3 regions of the Mixta hanseatica genome follow, and region 3 is predicted to be linked to each of the others. Evidence: predicted binding sites of a transcription regulator. Region 3 holds the regulator's gene; each other region holds the start of a gene.
The links. Region 3 encodes LexA, which represses DNA repair genes until DNA is damaged. Its sites were predicted from a motif close to TNCTGTATGTACATACAGNA; they were not measured.
Positions count from the first base shown of each region.

Region 1 (3,278 bases), 1.3 Mb from region 3:
AGCGAGCCGCGACGTTTTTTTCTATACATTTCTTTACGTATTTGTCGGGGTAGTATAAAAAAACGCTGCGCTTTTATTGTCAGCCTCTGAGAAAAACAATTTAAAATAACGCTTGCGCTCGCTTAGGTTCCATGAGTAAATGGCGCATCGGTTTGGAAGTCAGACCTTATGAAAGCAGTTTTAGTAAAGCAGTCCTCATTTAAAGCGTTATCTTAGATACCCTTCTTCTTGAGCCTCTTCCTAAGTGCCCAGTAAGTATTCTCTGCAATACAGACCTTGTATGCCACGATAACTGGCTCACCCATCAAGAAGGAAATATCTATGTCTAACAAAATGACTGGTTTAGTAAAATGGTTTAACGCTGAGAAAGGTTTCGGCTTCATTTCTCCGGAAGACGGCAGCAAGGATGTATTCGTACATTTCTCTGCAATCCAGAGCAACGATTTCAAAACCCTTGACGAAGGCCAGAAAGTTGAGTTCTCTATCGAGAACGGCGCTAAAGGTCCGTCAGCAACTAACGTTGTTGCGCTGTAAGGCGTTTTAGCCTGCATCCGGCCGTGTGATAGCGATGAAGGTGTTAACCTGAGCAGCAAGGCTACATGATAAAGGCAAAAGCTTCGGTCTGCTGACCGGCGCACTCTTTCAAAAGCGGCTTCGGTTCGTATTTTGAACAAAAAGGCTCACTTCGGTGGGCCTTTTTTTATGGCTGAAATTGCCATAGGCCAACCCGCCAGACGCTGATACACACCTTAACTGTGACCCAGTCAACAGGTGATAAATTTGTTCCCTGGTGATCGGCGGCAGAGACCTACACTTATTAAGCCCCTGTCGGGCTACTGGAGGTTAACATGTCAGAGCGTCCCGATGTAAACGATCCGCTGGAAGATGATGAGCCCGTGCCGCAAACCCCGGACGAAATCGCTGATGACGATGATGATGCCGATCCGTTGGAAGATGACGATGATGAAAGTCAGGATCCCAGCACGGTTATCTAGCCAAAAAAACCGCCCCGAAGGGCGGTTTCTTTATCTGGCATCGGGTTATTCCGCCACCAGCCACATATCCGCTTCATCAAACATCTCTTCAACAATGCGGATAATAATCGATTTATCGCTTTTGCTGGCGTCGCTTTCTATGGCGTTACGCTGCATGGCTTTGGCTTTCACCTCTGCATCCGGGAAGGTGCGATGAATTCTTTTTTGCAACTCTTCCAGGATAAGTTCGTGCGCGCCAGGCAGCCCGGCAACGTTGCGCTTGTCATAAATCAGTTCAACAAACATGGTTAGCAATCCTCTTGATTCCGCACCGCTCGAAGCGCCAGCTATCATACTGGATATGCAAACAGTATCAAATGCATTTTTCGCGTTTTGGCCAGAGAAAATTGGGATGCTCTCGGCTTTACGTTTTGTCTTATACAATCCAGCACCCATGCATGCTAGTTTCGGCGTAAATTAACAGGGGATTATTATGAAACATCTTGTCATCGATATTTTGATGAAACTGGCAAAAATGGATGTCGAAGCCAAAGAAATCACGGCGCAGGTAGAAGCTCAATCTTTGCTGATCGCCGCGCTATTGTTAACTGCCGGGAAAGAAGGTTCAGACAGCATCGAAAAGAATATTAATAACGCCATACTGGCGGCATCGTGCGCTACGCCCGATGTGATCCAGTCCGATGTGGATCTGCTTTTGACGCACATTAACCGGCTGTTGGCGGTGAGGCAGTATATTGATAAGGCGGCGGAGCATTAATTAAAAATAACCTCTGGAGGTGGAAATCCAGCGACACTTCCAGAGGTAGTGCAAAGCACTATTCGTTCAAGGTTGGTTGTGACTGTCGCCACCCGATCAAGTTATACAAAATCAATTCTCTTGTACAACTATATTCGCTATTAGCGTGACTGGTTGGATCAGTAACCCACTCTTTTTATTAGGATGCCACTCCAGCTTTTACAGATCGTTTTTCTGACAAAACTCTTCCCATGTCATCCCCAACGCCGCAGCGTGCTCGTGCAGATAGGCTTCTATCGCCTGCATCGCCACTTCTTTATTGGGTTCCGCCAGCTGGATTGAAAACAGAATCGCATCTTGATTTTTTGCGCGTAAGAACGAGGCGTACAGCCGATCTGCTTGCAGACTGCGATACTGCGCCAGCGGCATATTAAAGCTGTCCGCTTCTTCCTGCGTCAGGCTATCAAGGGCGGCCTGAAAGTCAGGATGGGCCGACAAAAACATAGAACGGGCGATGGCATAATACTCTTGAGGCGTTTTCATGGCGGTAACCTGTAAATAAAGACAGCACTAAGTGTAACCTGACGCGCCGTGGCTGTCAGGAGATCGCCGTTTAACCGCCGTAAACTTAGGCACCGCGCGCCGGGCGGGGGTAAAAACCCCCGTCACATGCACGCATTCTCTCTCTGATGCGCAAGTTTCTTGCGCTGGCGGGGTGAAAAATTATAACGTAGCCGCCATCAAATGAAGGTTAGGGAGCCAGAATGAAAAAGTGGATGCTGTTGGGCGCGCTGGCGCTGACGGGCTGTGCGCAGATTGATCAATATCAGCAGGCGGTAAAAACACCGGCTCCGGCCAATCTGCAAGGTTACTGGCAAACTACCGGGCCGCAGCGCGGGCTGATTAGCGATCGGGCGATGGGTAGCCTGATCATTACTGCCGAAGGCGATACGCTGGACTGCCGCCAGTGGCAGCGCGTGATAGCCAAGCCTGGTAAGCTGACGCTGCTAAACGGAGAATACGTTAACGTGAATAAGCAGCTACGCGTAATGCCGCTGGCACTGGAAGGCAATGAACTGCATTACGACAAGCTGACGCTGAAAAAAGTAGAACAGCCGACGATTGAATGCCAGCAGGCGCTGGAGCAGGTGGCGTTACAGCCGGATGCCGCGGTTATTCAGAATATCGAGCCGCACAATATGCGCGCCGTTTTCGCGACGCAACCCGCCGCAGGCCAGCCGTAGCCAACAGAAGATGACGCGCGGGCGTCATCTTCTGCATTTCGGTTATCCATGCTTTTGCCCGGCGCCCCGATTTACAGATCGGAAGGATGAAGAACGTTGCCGGAAAAACGTCCGTAGGCAGAGGTCACGTTCTTTTGCTGGTTGCCCTGATTCACCATCGTGCGCAGCTCATCCATGCGGCTGACAAGCAGACTTTTAATCAGGTTTTCATTATCCAACAATTGCTTCAGCAGCGGGCGGATTTGCGTTTGCAGCGCGGCGGGCAGGGAAGTGCCGGCCATGGCAAGCGTCACGCTTTCTACC
Region 1 covers NZ_CP082904.1:2,582,870-2,586,147, reverse strand. Annotated here, with positions in the region: gene cspE (transcription antiterminator/RNA stability regulator CspE) at 322-534, shown strand; gene K6958_RS12415 (hypothetical protein) at 849-995, shown strand; gene K6958_RS12410 (DinI-like family protein) at 1,041-1,280, opposite strand; gene iraP (anti-adapter protein IraP) at 1,468-1,752, shown strand; gene K6958_RS12400 (DUF6388 family protein) at 1,951-2,274, opposite strand; gene yedD (lipoprotein YedD) at 2,496-2,975, shown strand; gene fliT (flagella biosynthesis regulatory protein FliT) at 3,047-3,278, opposite strand, start outside.
Region 1: K6958_RS12410 (DinI-like family protein) is a predicted target of LexA. The motif match lies at 1,328-1,347, and genes of this name have one in related genera.

Region 2 (3,278 bases), 1.9 Mb from region 3:
AGATCGGCAAACGGATTTTTCGGGATAAAAGAGAGCAGCATCTGCGGCGCGCTAAGGTCGGCCACTTTGCCCGCATAGTTAGACTGAATCGCCGACAGACGGGCCGTTTCCTGCACGCCCTGCACCAGCCCTTCGGCGGTCAGGCCAAACAGGGTAGTGACAAACACCCCGACCAGCGCGGCGATAGCGGTGGTAAACAGCAAAACGCCAATGGTCAGCAAGCTGATTTTCCCCAGCGAGGAGGCATTATGCAGGCGCGCCACGGCGCTAAGAATAGAAACGAATACCAGCGGCATAACAATCATTTGCAGCAGCTGAACGTAACCATTGCCCACTACGTTAAACCAGCTTATTGACTCTTTCAGCACCGCGGCGTTTTCGCCATAGATTAACTGCAGCGCCAGACCAAACAGAACGCCAATCACCAGGCCTACCAGGACCTTTTTAGACAGGCTCCAGCCCTGGCGGCCAAGCCGGGATAACACCACCAGCAGGACGATAAACGTCAAAATATTCAAAATAAGGGGAACGTTCATTTTTTTTCTCCATGAGATTACCCCACCGCCGCGTAATCATGCAGCCTGTGGGGCAGGAAGAAGTGTTTTTATCGGCGCAGCGTGTTGCGCAATAGGCGGAATGGTATCAGGTCATAACCGGACGTTATTAGAACCGAATGGAATGGGTTATAACTTTTTGCCCGAATTTGTATGCAAAATCAGCGGGAAATCAGTTAAGCAGACGATCAATGCCCATCTGTACATTATTCATAATGCGCGCCGGCCAGCCGTCAGCGCCAAAATGGGGCATGCCGGGCGGGAACCAGAGCGCCCCAGCGACCAGCGCCAGACAGAACAACCGCTCCAGCTGATTGCCCGATTTGGTATTTAATATCGGCAGTCGAAAACGCCAGCGGCACGGCCACAACAGCGGCACCCCGGCCGGCGTGAGCATATCCGCTGCAATATGGCTGAGATAGCCTAATACCATGCCGTGCATGGCATCGCTGGGTAATGGGGAGCCGTGCGGCAGATTAAACTGCAGCAGCGTTACGCCGCCCAGCACCGCCAGCAAACTGTGGGTAAAGCCGCGATGGCCGAATGCCCGAGCGATAGGCTGCGAAATCCAGCGAAAGCGCTGGCCAAGCGTAGAGCGCGGATGATCGATATCGGGCAGCAGGCAGGTCAACAGCACCGCCGGAATAATGTGCCACCAGTCGCCGTTTGCCAGCTCTGGCGTTAGCTCAGCGCGCTTGGCAAAAATAGCGCTGGCAATGGCGAAAATAACGTGGCCTTCGGCCGTCATGGAGATAACCTGGATACATAACTGTCAATGTATCCAGTATAGGGGATTTATACAGTGGAATGGAAGTTGTGACGCTGTAACCAAAAGTGAATAACGGACGGAGCCAGACTCCATCCGTTATGGTTAGCGCGCCAGCCAGCCGCCGTCAACGGCCAGGGTGTAGCCATTAACGTAGTCAGATGCGGCTGAGGCTAAAAACACCACCGGACCCATCATATCGTCGGGCTTGCCCCAGCGTCCGGCCGGAATACGGCCAAGGATTTCCTGGCTGCGATCTTCATCGTTACGCAGCTGCTCGGTATTGTTGGTCGCCATATAGCCTGGAGCGATAGCGTTAACATTAATGTTATGCGCCGCCCATTCGTTGGCCATCAGGCGCGTCAGGCCCATCACCGCGCTTTTGGAGGCGGTATAGGAAGGCACGCGAATGCCGCCCTGGAAAGAGAGCATCGAGGCGATATTAATGATTTTGCCGCCGTTGCCCTGACTGATAAACTGGCGCGCCACCGCCTGCGACAGAAAGAATACCGTTTTGCTGTTGATATTCATTACGTCGTCCCAGTTCTGCTCGCTGAACTCAATCGCATCCTGACGGCGAATAATACCGGCGTTGTTTACCAGGATATCGATGCGTCCATAGGCGGCAACTGCCTGTTCCATCACCTGCGGAATGCAGCTGCTGTCCATCAGATCGGCATTAATATTGGTAAAGCGGCGGCCGGTCGCTTCGACCAGCACGGGAGTATCATCGGCGCCGGCGTGGTTAACGCCAACGATATCGCAGCCTGCCTGCGCCAGGCCGACCGCCATTCCCTGACCCAGCCCGGTATTACAGCCGGTGATCAGCGCCACTTTTCCTTCAAGGTTAAATGCATTCAGTATCATTTTTTGCTTCCTGTAATCGTCGTTAACGCAGTTCACTGACTTTGACGTGATCCATATCGTCAAAGACCTGATTTTCACCCACCATGCCCCAGATAAAGGTATAGCGTTTGGTGCCGACGCCGGCATGAATCGACCAGCTTGGCGAAATCACCGCCTGTTCGTTATGCACCAGCAGATGACGGGTCTCCTGCGGCTGGCCCATCATATGAAACACGGCGGTTTCCTCATCCATATCGAAGTAAAAATAGACTTCCATACGGCGTTCATGAGTATGGCAGGGCATGGTATTCCACAGGCTGCCTTCTTCCAGTTTGGTCAGGCCCATCGTCAGCTGACAGGTGGGCAGTACATCCGGCACGATAAATTTATTAATGGTGCGGCGGTTGCTGGTGGACGGATCGCCCAACGTGGTGGGCGAGGCTTCTTCAAGGGTAATTTTTTTATCGGGGTAACGCGTATGGGCCGGGGCGCTGTTGTAATAAAATTTAGCGGGCCGGCTGGCGTCCACGCTTTTAAACACCACCGACTGCGCGCCCATGCCGACATACAGCGCCTGCTCGTTGCCGATTTCCCAGGCTTTGCCATCAACTTCGATCAGGCCCGGACCGCCAATATTGATAACGCCTAGTTCGCGGCGCTCAAGGAAATAACTGACGCCCAGCTGTTTCCCCACTTCGCTGCCGATAGTGACGCTTTCGCGCACCGGCATCACGCCACCGACAATGATGCGGTCGATATGGCTGTAGGTCATGGTGTAGTTGTCAGCTGTGAAAATGTTCTCAATGAGAAATTCACGCCGTAAGCCAGCGGTATCAAGCTGACGGGCGTGGTCGCTGTGGATGCTTTGACGGACTTGCATGTCGATGCCTCTCTGAGGTTGAAACCCATAAAACCAGGTATACGCGTGTCGTTATCAGAATCATAGGCAGGTCGGCATGCGAATTCAATAAAAATGAAATGCTGTTTTATTTATTTTGCACGCCGGATCATGTTTGCGGAAAAAACATCACCGGCGACAGGAAAGGATGGCTGCCTTATAAAGAAGTAAAGCACAGAGAGAAAAGAGGCGTGGCGCCCTTAGACCAAAGCAC
Region 2 covers NZ_CP082904.1:2,001,516-2,004,793, forward strand. Annotated here, with positions in the region: gene K6958_RS09715 (L-cystine transporter) at 1-536, opposite strand, end outside; gene K6958_RS09720 (metal-dependent hydrolase) at 727-1,302, opposite strand; gene kduD (2-dehydro-3-deoxy-D-gluconate 5-dehydrogenase KduD) at 1,426-2,187, opposite strand; gene kduI (5-dehydro-4-deoxy-D-glucuronate isomerase) at 2,210-3,046, opposite strand.
Region 2: K6958_RS09720 (metal-dependent hydrolase) is a predicted target of LexA. The motif match lies at 1,322-1,341, and genes of this name have one in related genera.

Region 3 (3,278 bases):
TCTACCTTAGGTGTTAACAGCTTTTGGCTAACAGCGAAATTGCGTTACCGTAAGAACGCTGTTTCCCTGTGTCTTACACTTTTAATAATAGTAGAAACCGGTGGTTTTGCTTAAAAACATAGAGATATGAACTAATAAAGCGGCGTAAAAAGTGTCGGCTATGCTGAAAAACCAGCGAATTCAGTGAATAAGCGTAGCCGTATAAAATGTGTCAAAGCGTGAACCAATCGCCACGCCGCTGATAACGATGCCATACCCATCCCAGTGTCAATCCACGCAGCAGTAAGAAAACGCTGATAGCCAGCCATAGCCCGTGATTGCCCAATAGCGGCACGGTTAATAACGTCAGGCCGAAGCCCAGCGCCGCCAATGCCATACTGTTGCGCATTTCACGTCCGCGCGTGGCGCCAATAAACATGCCATCCAGTAAATAACACCAAACGCCCACCACGGGTAACAGCATCTGCCACGGCAGGTAGTGATTCGCCAGCGCCTGCAGCTGCGGCAAAGAGGTCAACATAGCGACAATCTCCCTTCCCCACTGCGCATATCCTAAGGCAAACAGCAGCGCGACCAGCCCCGCCTGGCGGCAGGCGGCAAGCCATACACGCCGTAGCTTGCTGTTATCGCGTGCGCCGAAGGCTTCGCCCGAAACCGCCTCAACCGCATAGGCAAAGCCATCCAGCGCATAGGCGGTAAAGGTAAGAAACATCAGCAGCACGGCATTTACCGCCACAATCTCGCTGCCCATGCGCGCCCCTAAAATCGTGATCGAGGCAAAGCACAGCTGCAACAGCAGCGAACGTAGCATGATATCGCGGTTTAAACGCAGCAACCGCCGCACATCGCCCTTCAATCCCTCTTTAAGGTGCGCAAAGCTGATCTGCCGCAGGCGCAGCACATGCCAGACTAAAACCAGCCCCACCAGCAACGAAACCGTCCCAGCGATGGCGGTCGCCGCCGCCGCGCCAGTCACGCCCCAGCCAAGGCCAATAACAAACCATAAATCGAGCAGGATATTGACCAGATTACCGACAATCAGCAGGATAACCGGCGCCCGCGCATACTGCACGCCCAACAGCCAGCCGAGGATGACCAGATTAGCCAGCGAGGCAGGCGCGCTGAGCCAGCGTATAGCAATAAAACGCTGCGCCTGCTCCAGCACTGCCGGACTGCCGCCGACAACCTGCGCAGCCAAAGCGCTTAACGGCCCCCGCAACAGAATAAAGGCGATACCGGCGATAACCGCAATCGCTAAAGGTTGCATCAACGCGCGAGCCAGCGCTGGTTTATCTCCCGCGCCGAACGCCTGTGCGGTCAGCCCGGTAGTGCTCATGCGCAAGAAAAGCAGCAGCATAAAAAGAAAGCTGGTCGCGGTGGTGCCTACGGCTACGCCGCCAAGATAGACAGGGCTATCAAGATGGCCAATAACGGCAGTATCTACCAGGCCCAGCAGCGGTACGGTAATGTTTGAGAGGATCATAGGCAGCGCCAGCCGCCAGAGGTGTTTATCGGTCGCAGAGAAGAAGTGCATGGCAATCCGCAGAAAAAATATGGCGACAGGCCACAGCGGTTATCGCCGGAACAAAAGCTAAAGGGGAAGCGAGCGGCGGCCAGCAGGCCGCCACAGAGTCATTACAGCCAGTCGCCGTTACGAATAACGCCAACGGCCAGACCTTCGATAGTCAGCGTCTGCTGCTGCAGATCGACGACAATCGGCTGGAAATCATGGTTTTCCGGCAGCAGCTGCACGGTATTGCCCTGACGCTTCAGGCGTTTAACAGTGACTTCATCATCAATGCGTGCTACGACCACCTGGCCGTTACGCACATCCTGCGTTTTATGCACCGCCAGCAGGTCGCCATCTACAATGCCGATATCTTTCATCGACATACCGCTAACGCGCAGCAGAAAGTCAGCGTGGGGTTTGAACAGGTTAGGGTCGACCTGGAAACGGCTTTCAATATGCTCCTGCGCCAGCAACGGTTCGCCGGCGGCGACACGACCAATCAACGGCAGACCGTTTTCTTCTTCCGCCATCAGGCGGATACCGCGTGAAGCGCCGGACACCATTTCAATGACGCCTTTACGCGCCAGGGCTTTCAGGTGTTCCTCTGCGGCGTTAGGGGAGCGAAAGCCTAACTGGGCGGCGATTTCCGCGCGCGTTGGCGGCATACCTGTCTGATTAATGTGATCGCGAATCAGGTCATAAACCTGCTGCTGCCGAGCCGTTAAGGTTTTCATCCCGCCCCCTGGTTGTTTATACAGTCGCTGTGAGTATATACAGGTATTAGTGGAATGGAAACCGGAAGCTGTGTAAAAAACAACTCTTTATCTATTATGGAAACTTTATCGTAAATAAGGCCATAACAGGGTTACCCAAACAAAAAGGGCCAGTATGATGCTGAGCAGCACCGCCGCAGAACCCATATCTTTGGCACGGCCGGCCAGCGGATGAAACTCGCTGCCGATGCGGTCCACCACCGCTTCGATAGCGCTGTTAAGGATCTCGACGATAATAATGAGAAACACGGAGCCAATAAGCAAAACGCGCGTTATGGCATCGACGTCAAGCCAGCAGGCGATAATCACCGCTGCCAGCGTCAGTATCGCTTCCTGGCGAAATGCCGCTTCATGTTGCCAGGCTGCCCGCAGGCCTTTCCACGAATATCCGGCTGCTTTAATGATGCGGATCAGGCCCGTTACGTTATTTGCCATCTACAGGGAACCCTTTGCAATGTTTAACGTCAATGTCAGGGTGCAGCACTAAATGCAACACCACAGATCTTCAATGCGCTTTCTGGTATGCTTGCGGCGCTTTGCTAACAAGAGGCTTCATGTTGTCTATGTCAGGTTGGCGTAAACTTTATTATAAGTTACTGAATTTACCACTTACATTTTTAGTTAAGAGTAAGGCGATTCCGGGCGATCCGGTAGCGGAACTGGGACTCGATACCTCGCGCCCCATTATGTATGTATTGCCTTATGATTCAAAGGCCGATCTCCTTGCGCTGCGCACCCAGTGCCGTCTGCACGATCTGCCCGATCCACTGGAGCCGCTGGAGATAGACGGCGCCCTGCTGCCGCGTCACGTCTTTATTCATGACGGGCCGCGCGTTTTCCCCTATTTCGTGCCGAATCAGGAATCCGTGAAGCTGTTCCACGACTACCTCGATTTGCACCGTAACAACCCCGATCTCGATGTACAGATGGTACCGGTTTCGGTGATGTTCGGCCGTGCGCCGGGGCGTGAGGTGCAGGGCGAACAAACCCCTCAT
Region 3 covers NZ_CP082904.1:3,910,455-3,913,732, forward strand. Annotated here, with positions in the region: gene dinF (MATE family efflux transporter DinF) at 212-1,534, opposite strand; gene lexA (transcriptional repressor LexA) at 1,636-2,244, opposite strand; gene K6958_RS18580 (diacylglycerol kinase) at 2,350-2,718, opposite strand; gene plsB (glycerol-3-phosphate 1-O-acyltransferase PlsB) at 2,847-3,278, shown strand, end outside.